Regions from separate parts of the Acetatifactor aquisgranensis genome, predicted to be linked through region 1. Evidence: a T-box and tRNA genes for the amino acid it is inferred to sense, from the RefSeq annotation. Region 1 holds a T-box; the other holds one or more tRNA genes.
What was found. The T-box of region 1 lies ahead of leuS (leucine--tRNA ligase). A T-box ahead of a tRNA ligase gene usually reads a tRNA of that ligase, here a tRNA-Leu.
Positions count from the first base shown of each region.

Region 2: it has a tRNA-Leu gene. The T-box ahead of leuS (leucine--tRNA ligase) is inferred to sense a tRNA for this amino acid. The anticodon was not compared.

Region 1 is NZ_CALPDH010000020.1:62,248-67,930, reverse strand. It holds gene leuS (leucine--tRNA ligase) at 1-2,388, opposite strand, end outside; T-box leader at 2,444-2,716, opposite strand; gene NFS35_RS17390 (elongation factor G) at 2,857-4,950, opposite strand; gene NFS35_RS17385 (prephenate dehydrogenase) at 5,145-5,683, shown strand, end outside.
Region 2 is NZ_CALPDH010000028.1:32,419-38,101, forward strand. It holds gene NFS35_RS20980 (ATP-binding protein) at 1-754, opposite strand, end outside; gene NFS35_RS20985 (extracellular solute-binding protein) at 756-2,216, opposite strand; tRNA gene NFS35_RS20990 (tRNA-Leu) at 2,356-2,439, opposite strand; tRNA gene NFS35_RS20995 (tRNA-Tyr) at 2,454-2,535, opposite strand; gene NFS35_RS21000 (N-acetylmuramoyl-L-alanine amidase family protein) at 2,623-3,402, opposite strand; gene NFS35_RS21005 (hypothetical protein) at 3,502-4,344, opposite strand; gene NFS35_RS21010 (HAMP domain-containing sensor histidine kinase) at 4,310-5,683, opposite strand, start outside.

The DNA.
Region 1 (5,683 bases):
CCTGCCCGGCACATAGATTTCTTTCACGATATTCCCGGTCAGCTTGTCTCCCAGCGCCTCCCTGGCCGCCGCGATGACCGCCTCCCTGGCTTCGTCCTTGGACACGGAAATGGTGGCGCGTATCTTGCCGTTCACCTGCACGCCTACTTCCACGGTGCTCTCTTTCGTCTTGGCCTCCTCGTAAGACGGCCATGTGGTCTGATATACTCTGCCTTCATAGCCTGCCATCTGCCACAGTTCCTCCGTGATATGAGGCGCCACAGGGTTCAGCAGCGTAAGCAGAGTCTTGTACTCGCCCTTTGTGACGGCATTCTTCTTATAGAATTCATTGATCAGAGCCATCATGGCCGCGATAGCCGTATTGTACTTCAGGCTCTCGAAGTCGCCGGACACTTTCTTGATGGTCTGGTGCATCTTGGTCTCCAGATCCGCGCTGTACCCGTCCTCTTCCGTCAGCATATCCTGCAGTTTCCAGACCCTCTCCAGGAATCTCCGGCAGCCCTTGACCCCGTCCTCGCTCCAGGCGGCGCTTAAGTCGAAGGCGCCGATGAACATCTCGTAGGTGCGCAGGGTATCCGCGCCATAGTCCCTGACGATGTCGTCCGGATTCACCACATTTCCTCTGGATTTGGACATCTTCTCGCCGTTGGAGCCCAGGATCATGCCGTGGCTGGTCCTCTTCTGGTAAGGCTCCGGACAGGGAACATGTCCCTGATCGTAGAGGAACCTGTGCCAGAACCTGGAGTACAGAAGGTGCAGCGTGGTATGCTCCATGCCGCCGTTGTACCAGTCCACAGGCATCCAGTAATCCAGCGCTTCCTTGCCGGCCAGCGCATTTTCGTTCTTGGGATCCGTGTAGCGCAGGAAGTACCAGGAGGAACCTGCCCACTGGGGCATGGTATCCGTCTCACGCTTCGCCGGGCCGCCGCAGCAAGGGCAGGCGGTATTCACCCAATCCTCCATGGCCGCCAGCGGAGACTCGCCGTTATCTGTAGACTCGTAGGACTCCACCTCGGGAAGCATCAGCGGCAGCTCGCTCTCGTCCAGAGGAACGAATCCGCATTTCTCACACTTCACAATAGGAATCGGCTCGCCCCAGTAGCGCTGTCTGGAGAACACCCAGTCGCGAAGCTTGAAATTGGTCTTGCTGTGGCCCAGTCCCTTCTCCTCCAGGAATTCGGTGATTTTCTTCTTGGCGTCCGCCACGGACAGACCATCCAAAAACTCGGAGTTCACAAGCGTCCCGGACTCCACGTCCGTGTAGACCGCCTCCTGCACGCTGACAGGGCTGCCCGCCACTACTTCTATAATAGGAAGCCCGAATTTCTTGGCGAAATCCCAGTCTCTCTCGTCATGGGCGGGCACTGCCATGATGGCTCCTGTACCATAGGTCATCAATACATAATCGGATATCCAGATAGGAATCTCCTTACCGTTCACAGGATTGGTAGCCGTCAGGCCGTCAATCCGGACGCCGGTCTTGTCCTTGGCCAGCTCAGTGCGCTCGAAGTCGGACTTCTTCGCGGCCTGCTCCCTGTAGGCCACCAGCGCGTCGTAATTCTTGATTTCCTCTTTATATTTCTCAATAAGAGGATGTTCCGGAGACACTACCATGTAGGTAGCGCCGAACAGGGTGTCCGGCCTGGTGGTATAGATGCGCAGCTTCTCCTCTTTTCCGGTGAGGGAGAAATCCACCTCCGCGCCCTGGGACTTGCCGATCCAGTTCTTCTGGGACACTTTGACGCGTTCGATGTAGTCGACCGTGTCCAGTCCCTCTATCAGCTTGTCGGCATATTCCGTAATCTTCAGCATCCACTGGCTCTTGACCTTGCGGACCACCTCGGAGCCGCAGCGCTCGCAGACGCCGTTCACCACTTCTTCGTTGGCCAGGCCTACTTTACAGGAGGTACACCAGTTGATGGGCATCTCACTCTTGTAAGCCAGCCCCGCCTTGAAGAGCTTCAGGAAAATCCACTGTGTCCACTTATAATAGTTCGGGTCGGTGGTGTTCACCTCCCTCTCCCAGTCGAAAGAATAGCCCAGCGCGTGGAGCTGTCCTTTGAAACGCTCCACATTGTTCTTCGTGACGATTCTGGGATGGATATGGTTCTTGATCGCGTAGTTTTCCGTGGGCAGGCCGAAAGCGTCCCAGCCCATGGGATACAGCACGTTATAGCCCTGCATCCTGCGCTTGCGGGCGACGATGTCCAAAGCGGTGTAGGGCCTTGGATGGCCCACGTGAAGTCCCTGTCCCGACGGGTAGGGGAATTCCACCAGCGCGTAGTATTTGGGTTTCGAGTAATCCTCCGAGGTCCGGAAAGCTTTTTCCCCGTCCCAGACCGCCTGCCATTTCTGCTCCACCTCATGGTGGTTGTAAGGTATCGCCATTCTTCTTTACCTCCTCGCTTCATTTCCGTCTCTGCGTCAAAAAGCCCTTCCGTCAGCTAGAGACGAAAGGGCTTCATTTCCGTGGTACCACTCTAATTCGCAAATCCTGCATCGGGAGCGCTATGTCAATATCATAACGGCACCGCTGCTCTTCCGGATTCACGCACTTTATTTATCGATAACGGGATAAACCGTCGCACCCTACCCACGCAATACGCTTCAGGCACAAGACTCCAAGGCCAGTTGGGGAAATCTCGCTGCCGCCTCCCACCGCCCGGCGGCTCTCTGAAAGTCCGAAATCCTTAATGCTCCTCTTCTCCGTCCATGACATATATGAAACTGTCCTCTAATAGAATCATCATGCCGCTTCTATTAGTTAAGGCTATTGTAGACTGTTTCCAATCATCTGTCAAGTTAAAATTCATCAAGAATCACATTAAATTTAGTCCTGATTCCGAACTGTTCGTTTTAGTCTTCCGCGTTATTCTCGGCAACGCTTTGCGCCCTTGCCGCAATCTCTTTCTCCTGTACATCCGAGGGAGCCTGCTCATAGCGGACGAACTCGTAGGCATACTCGCCTCTGCCGCCGGTCATGGAACGCAGATCCGTGCAGTAGCCGAACAGGCAGCTCTGGGGAATCTCCGCCTCGATGATCTGCTTTCCGCCTGCGGTAGGATTCATGCCAAGCACACGGCCTCTCCTCTTGTTCAGGTCGCCCATGACGTCGCCGGTATAGGCATCCGGCACGGTGACCTTCAGGGACGCAATGGGCTCTAACAGCACGGGATGGGCCTCCATGAAGCCTTTCTTGAACGCCTGGATGGTAGCCATCTTGAACGCCTGCTCGGAGGAATCTACCGGATGGTAGGAACCATCGTACAGCACAGCCTTTACGCCCACTACCGGGTATGCGGCCATGGGGCCCTTTATCACGGATTCCTGCAGTCCCTTGTCCACTGCGGGATAAAAGTTCTTCGGCACGGCGCCGCCCACCACTTCCTGGGTGAACTCATATGCCTCCTCCAGATTGTCGGAGGGGCCAAAGCGCATCTTTACATGGCCGTACTGACCATGGCCGCCGGACTGCTTCTTATATTTATATTCCACATCCGACTGCTTCCGGATGGTCTCCTTATAGGCTACCTTCGGGCGGTCAAGCTCCACCTCTACCTTATACTCGTTCAGCAGACGGCTGACAACGATGTCGAGATGCTGGTCTCCCATGCCGTAGAGAAGCGTCTGTCTGTTCGCCGCATCGTTCACTGCCTTCAGGGTCAGGTCTTCCTGGGTCATCTTCTGCAGAGCCTGGGAAATCTTGTCCACATCGCCCTTGTTCTTGGGCTTATAGCGCATGTAGGTGTAAGGTGTGGACACCTCCGCCTTGGCATATTTAATCGGTGTCGCCTTGGTAGAAAGGCTGTTGCCGGTCTTGGCATCGCTCAGCTTCGCCAGAGCGCCGATGTCTCCCGCGTGGAGCTCAGGAACCTCTGTGGCCTTGTTGCCCTGCATCACATACAGCTTGCCGATTTTCTCCTCCACCTCGGTATCTACATTGTACATCAGATCGTCCGTCTTCAGAACGCCGGAGTTCACCTTAATCAGAGAATACTTGCCGATGAACGGATCCACGATGGACTTCCACACATAGGCTGACTTCGCCTTGGAGAAGTCATAGTCCGCGTTGTAGATCTCGTTGGTCTTCTGGTTGATGCCGGCAATCTTGCGGTTCTCGGGGCTGGGCATATATTTCACGATGTCGTCCAGCAGCGTGTACACGCCCTGGCACAGCGTATTGGAACCCATGGTCATGGGAACGATGCTGCAGTCGCATACATTGGTGCGCAGGGCAGCTCTGATCTCCGCGTCGGAGAAAGTCTCTCCGCCGAAATACCGCTCCATCATCTCCTCGCTGGTCTCGGCTACCGCCTCCATCAGCGTATCGCGGCACAGCTCCAGGTTCGCCTTATTGTAATCGGGAATCTCGCAGTCCACTACTTCCTTGCCCTGCCAGCGGTGTCCTGTCTCGGAGACCACGTTCACATAGCCCACGAATTTCTCGTTCTCACGGATGGGCAGATTGAAAGGCGCCATTCTCTTGCCGTAAAGATTGGTCATATCTTCCACTACCTGGCGGAAAGAAGCGTTGTCCACGTCCATGTTGGAGACGTACACGAATCTGGGAAGTTTGTATTTTTCACACAGGTCCCATGCCTTCTGAGCGCCCACTTCGATGCCGGACTTTCCGTTCACCACGATAATCGCGGCTCCCGCGGCGCTGATGGCCTCCTCGGCCTCGCCCACGAAGTCAAAGTAACCCGGAGTATCTATCACGTTAATCTTGTACCCTTCCCACTCAATCGGGATAATGGAGGCATTGATGGAAAACTTGCGCTTCTGTTCTTCCTTGCTGTAGTCGCTCAGGGTATTGCCGTCGGCTACCCTGCCCATTCTGGATGTAATGCCGGACAGATACGCGAACGCTTCCGCCAGACTGGTCTTTCCGCTTCCACCGTGTCCCAGCAGAACTACATTGCGAATCTTGTCAGTTGTGTAAACTTTCATTTGACTTTCCTCCAATTTTTATGTAATTTGGGTATTTCGACCTGACATTGATAATCAATTCAATTCCCATAAGATTATTTTACTAGACAACAGCGTTTTTTACAAGAACTATTTATGGAAATATTTCAGTTGACTTTCGTGCTTTAAAGTTATATAGTAAAAACATCAACACTGGAGAGAAATGAGGAAGAATTATGTCCTGTTTGACATGCGGCTTTATCGGACTGGGACTGATAGGGGGTTCCATTGCAAGAGCCCTGAAGAAGTCTGTCCCGGATATCAAAATCATCGCCTATGATATCAGCCGGGAGACTCTTTCCCTGGCGAAAGATGCGGCAGTTGCGGATGTGACGGCGGAAGCTATCGATTCACACTTTTCCGAATGCGATTATATTTTTTTATGCGCTCCCGTGCAGCGCAACGACAGTAACCTGGCGGCCGTAAAACATGTCATGAAGCCGGAATGCCTGCTCACCGACGTGGGCAGCGTAAAGACTGCCATCCATGAGGCCGTAGCGGAAGCCGGGCTGGAGGGAAGCTTCATCGGCGGACACCCCATGGCCGGCAGCGAGCGCGTGGGCTTCGCCAATTCCAGGGCCTCTCTGCTGGAGAACGCCTACTATATCCTGACCCCCACCGCCTCTGTTCCCGCCGGAAAAACGGAAAAGTACAGACAGCTGGTGGCGAAGACGGGCGCGATTCCGCTTATATTGGACTATCAGAAACATGACTA
Region 2 (5,683 bases), on a different contig from region 1:
CCTGATGCCTGAGCGGCAGGGAGTATGTAATCATCTCGTAGGAATCCGCGATTCCTTTCTCAAGGAAAAAGGGCAGAGACCAATATCCCAAGTCGTCTGCATCCGCCCCGGCATATTCCGTTCCTGCCCGCCAGGGTTCATAGAAATAATTGTCCGCGGCGTCCTTCCCCTGTCCCTCCATCCGGAAATGAGTCGTCCAGGAGGTATCCAGCGGGATATTCCACTTTCTGGAAAGCATCTTGCTGCCTCTCTCCAAAAGCAGATCCGTATTATTGGCGGGATTGGTATACGGATCTGAATCCCGCACAAAAAAGCCCGCAAAATCCCCCGGCTCCTCCATATCCGCATCTGTCAGAATCAGAAAAATGCCGCTGGCAGAATGTCTCTGCAGGATATCAAGGCATTCCGGGAAAAGCAGAGCCAGCAATTCGTTCTTCATCTCATCGGAGGCAAACAGCTCCTCCACGCTTATGTCCTCGTCCTGCAGATAGCCATGCAGAATTTCCTCTATGAGGCCCTCCTGCTCACAGACGGTGGCCCACTGCTGGTTCATGTCATTCTGCAGAATCACTTTTCTGTTTTCCACCATACGGTTCATCATGCTGACGGAATATTCCTCCAGCCTGCCCGCAACTCTCTTTATCACCAGCGTGCCGATGGTAATGACGCTCTGTGTCAGCATGATGATAATCAGGGGAATCAGAAAAATCTTGAATATTGTCGCCTTTTTTCTGTCTCGCTTTTCGCTTTCCATTTTACCCCTGCTTTTCCACTGCCTGTCTCAGCGTCCCGCAAAAATCTTCGTACCACTCTTCAAAGGCTTCTTCTGTCACATAGCCGCCCGCAGCCTCTTCCAGGCTCTTCCCCTGTGCCAGGGCCTCTTCCACAGCCGCCCTGTCCGCAGCAGCCTTGTCCGCAAGATGGTATTCCAGCACTTTTCTGGCCGCCGAGCCGTTCTGAAAGCTCTTGTTCGTATACAGCGTCATATCGTCCATGGCCTTAAAAACAGAAACCAGGCAGTCATATGTCTTCGGAGCCACCTCCAGCCCCTGTTCCGCGATTACCTGATCCAGCTTCTCCGCGCTCCCTGCGTCCTTGCGCACCGGCAGATAGCCGGAGACACTGCCGAACCGCAGATTATTTTCCGCCTCCGTGAACCATTTCAGGAATTCTACAGCGGCATACTCGTGCTTCTCGTCAGACTTGCTGACCACCATGCCCGCGCCCTGCTGTACCGCGTAACGCTCTCCGCCCGCGAACACAGGCGCCTGCATCACGATATAGTCAATGGCATAGCTGCCGTCCTCCAGCTCCACCTGATTGGGAAAATACATGGCTGAGGCAGTGGAACCCGTGTAAGCCAGCAAGTCTCCCGTCTTCACATCGTCGGAACGGAATGAGCCGTAGGCCCCGAAATACCCTTTGACCATAGGCACGTAGTAATTCTCCCAGAGACGGTGCAGCTCCTCCCTGGGCAGATTCAAGGTCACCTGGCCGTTCTCCACGTGGAAAATCTCCACTCCCAGCTGATGCATGCCGATGACGAAATAATTGGCCACCGCGTCCCTGCCGTAAAACGCCCTGCCGTCCCCCGGCACATCCGGCGTCTGGCTGTCCGTCCATTCATAGTATTTCTGTGCCACGGCGGTGATGCCCTCCATAGTCTCCAGATCCCCGAGAGAGGCGCCTGTCGCCGCCGCAAAGGCTTCCCAGTCCGTCCTGTTGATCATCATCATTTCCGTGGATTTCGCCACGGGAAAAATCCGCAGGGATCCGTCCGATGCGATGCGTCCCTCTTCTATGTAGGAGTCCACATACTTTTCCAGTTCTTCCTTGTCCATATAGTCCGACAGATTGGCCAGAGCGCCCGCCTGCTCCACTTCATAGGCGGTATCCGCATAAGAGGAGAACAGATCCGGCATGGGATCGGCCCCCACTTCTCCATTGATAGCCTCCCGCACCGCGGTCTCTAAATCCGATACAGAGCCCTGGCTGTAGCCCTGCACATAAATTCCCTTTTCCCTGCCTGCGGTATCGTTAAACTCCTCCACCAGCGCGTCAAACGCCGCCTGCTGGGAACCGTTATAATAATGCCATACTGTCAGGGAAACAGGATTGCCGGGATCCAGCGGATTCTTATTCCCGCATCCTGTCAGACCAAAAAACAACACTGCCGTTATGCACAAAATTCCGGCTTTCTTTTTACTGTTTTTCATCTTTACCTCCCATGCGCCTGCTTTTTCATTATCTTTCATTCTAGCATACCCCTTATATATTTTCAATAAAACTATCGTCTTTCCAAGCAAAAAAGGAACTTACTTCGACCACAGCCTAACGTAAATTCCTTTTAAGCAGTGCAGGTAGCCGGACTTGAACCGGCACGGAGTCGCCCCCGAGAGATTTTAAGTCTCTTGTGTCTGCCTATTCCACCATACCTGCATATTCAAAATGAATGGATGGAGGTGGATTCGAACCACCGAAGCAATTTGCAGCAGATTTACAGTCTGTCCCCTTTGGCCACTCGGGAATCCATCCATATCAGGCTATCGCCCGAACAAAGAAATTGTAGCATAGTTTCGCACAGATCGCAAGGGTTATTTCAAAAAACGGGCCAAAACGGCTTCAGTTAAAATAGGCCGCAATGCCCTGGGCCATCCCTTCCACCAGCCTGTCCTGATAATCCTTTGACGTGATGGCCTGCCGCTCCGCAGGATCGGACAGAAACGCTGTCTCTATCAGGCAGGCGGGCATGGATGCCTCCCGGATCACATACAGTTCATCCGTATCCTGGATTCCTCTGTCCACGGCGCCCGTCTTTTCTACAGCCCCCTGCTGTATCAGTCCGGCCAGGCGGCCGCTGTCCGCAAGCTTTCCGCAGTACCAGGTCTCGATGCCGCTTACCCCGATTTCCGTGCCATCATAGGCATTCTGGTGGATGCTGACGAAAATGTCCGCTCCCGCGTTCTCCGCCTCCGTCACCCTCTCCTCCAGAGACGGCAGGCTCCCATCGTCCTCCCGCAGCATCACGGTCTCAAAGCCCAGCTCCTGCAGCTTTTCAGAAAGGCCCCTGGCCAGCTCCAGATTGACCACCGCCTCCGACACGCCCTCTCTGTAGCAGCCGTCGTCCTCCCCGCCATGCCCGGCGTCAATGGCTACCAGCGCCACAGGACCCGTATCGTTCAGCAGGAAAATATCCCCGTTCCCGCCGTCAGCCACGCCCGGAATATCCTCAGTCCCCTCTGCCGCACTGTCCCCGGCAAAGACATTGATGCACGCGGAGATCAGCAGATAGCAGCCCTTGCCCAGAACAGCCGCGGACAAAAAGAAAGCTGTCAGGAATACTGCCGTCCTCACCAGCTTATCTTTTCTGAAATCCTGTCCTCTGACGCTCTGCCTGCGCATATCCTGCTCCTCGCTTTTCTTATCTGTCGGCTACAGTATACAGAAAAGCTTTATCAAAATGACATCCTTTTTGTATCCAAGTTGTATCATCTGAAAATCTTACTTTGAAATTTTCAGGTACATCTCATTGATTCCTTCGTAGTATCCCACCGTGGCCACCACATCCTCCTCGTCCATCCCATAAAAAGTATATTTTTTGAAATATGGCGTATTCTCCGACAGGGGGTTCGTGTTCTCATACTCCTCCGGCTCCCCCAGTTCCATATATTCCGCCCATGCCGCCACCAGCCTGTCCGCATCCACGGCTTCCCAGGAAACGATTCCCGTCCGCGCGTAGAACTCGTATATCTTGCCCGTATCCGCGTCCACATAGGCATCCAGCAGACGGTTCTCCTTGTTGGCATTCTGCAGGCTGGTGTCCAGACTGATTTTCCAGACCAGCACATTGTTCTGGGGATCCGGCACATCGATTGCGGAATACAGTACGGCGCTGTAGGAGTCCTGCGTCAGTTCCTGGACTCCCTCCGGCAGTATCCCCCGCTCCTTCAGCTCCCGGATGCCCTGATTGGTCAGTTCGATTCCCGCGCTCTCCTCCACGTCCTGCCCGGAAGAGTCTTTCCTGTTGGCCACGAATGCATAAATGCCTGTCAGATTATCATAGTCCAGCTCGTCCCCCCGGGTCATGGCATTCTGATCGCTCTCCGGCAGAATCTGGTTATTCAGGCATTTCGACAAAATATATACCTTTTCATTGCTGCCCAGAGAATAACGGTATCCCTCCGTTCCCGTCCGGGTCTCCTGGGTCTGGATCTGGTTCAGGATACTGCTGTCCCGGTATTTCGCCAGAGCCTCCGGCCCCCACACCGCAAGCCCCGCGATAACCGCCGCCAGGGGAATCAGCAGCAGGCTAAGTTTCTCCCAGTTCTTTCTCGTCATCTTCATTTTCCGCATCCTCAACTGCCTCTCCCTGTGCTTTCCCGGCCTGTGGTTCCATTTCCCATGACGCCATGTCGCGGGCTGCCTCATTCTGGCGGAGGGTTTCCTCCGCCACTTTCCGCCGCGCCTGCGCATCCTGCCCGGGCTCTTCTTTCCTGTCCGGAATCACGAAACTGATGCAGGTGCCCTCGCCCACCCTGCTCTCTATCTTCAGCTCACTGTCATGGAGCCGCAGTATCTCCACGCACAGCGCAAGGCCCAGACCCGCCCCGTTCCTGCTGCGGGAGCGGGACTTGTCCACCATGTAAAAGGCTTCCGTGACCTTCATCAGCTCCTCCTCAGGAATGCCTACGCCTACGTCTTTTACCCGGAAAGCATAGGCATTCTCCAGCCGCTTTCCAATCACTTCCACCAGGCCTCCCTCACTGGAAGCCTTACAGGCATTGTCCACCAGATTCAGCAGGACGGACTTTAAGAGATTGGCCTCCGCGTACACTGTCCCGCTGCTGAAAGCAAAGCGGATCCGCTGCTCCTTATTTCCCGAAAACATGTCTTTCAGATATTCAAACAGTACTTTAGCCGCCACCGGCTGGGGGTCTATGGTCTCCCGCTTGGTGACGATGATGTCCAGCAGCCGGAAAGACATATTCTCCAGGCGCTTCCCCTCCGTATAGATATAGTTGGAAGACAGAAAATGCTTCTCCTCATCCAGCTTTCTTGACCGCAGCAGATCCGCATAACCGATGATTGCGGTCAGCGGCGTCTTCAATTCGTGGGCAAAGGCGGCAATGAAATCTTCCCTGGCCCGCACCTCTTCCTGCAGTTCCCCGATGGTGGCCTCCAGCACATTGGCCATGCTGTTGAAATCCACGGTGAGCTGCCCCAGTTCGTCGCTGCTGACCTTCTTCGCCCGGTAGCTGTAGTCTCCCCCGGCCATCTGTCTGGTGGCCCCGGTGAGCAGGCGGATGGGCTTGGTCAGCCAGGTGCAGATCAGGAACATCACAAAGGAGCTGCACACCAGCATGGCGAGAGTCACCCTCCGGTACACGGAAAACCCAAGCGTGCGCTCCTCGAACACTTCCGTCACGTCCTCCAGGGTCTCCAGATACAGATTCCTGTCCAGAGCGTTGACCATGAGCCCCGTATGGACATAATAGCGGTCCCCCTGACGAACCACCTGCCAGATTCTCGCGTCCTCCGTAATCTGCTGCAGAAGCGCGGAATCCTCCGCGAAGCCGATGCTCTGATACAGGACTTCCTTCTCTTCATTGGAAAGCCTTAGGAACCGTTCCGTACCCTGGCCGCTGCTCTCCAGCTTGGTCCCGATCTGCTCCACGGCGATGTC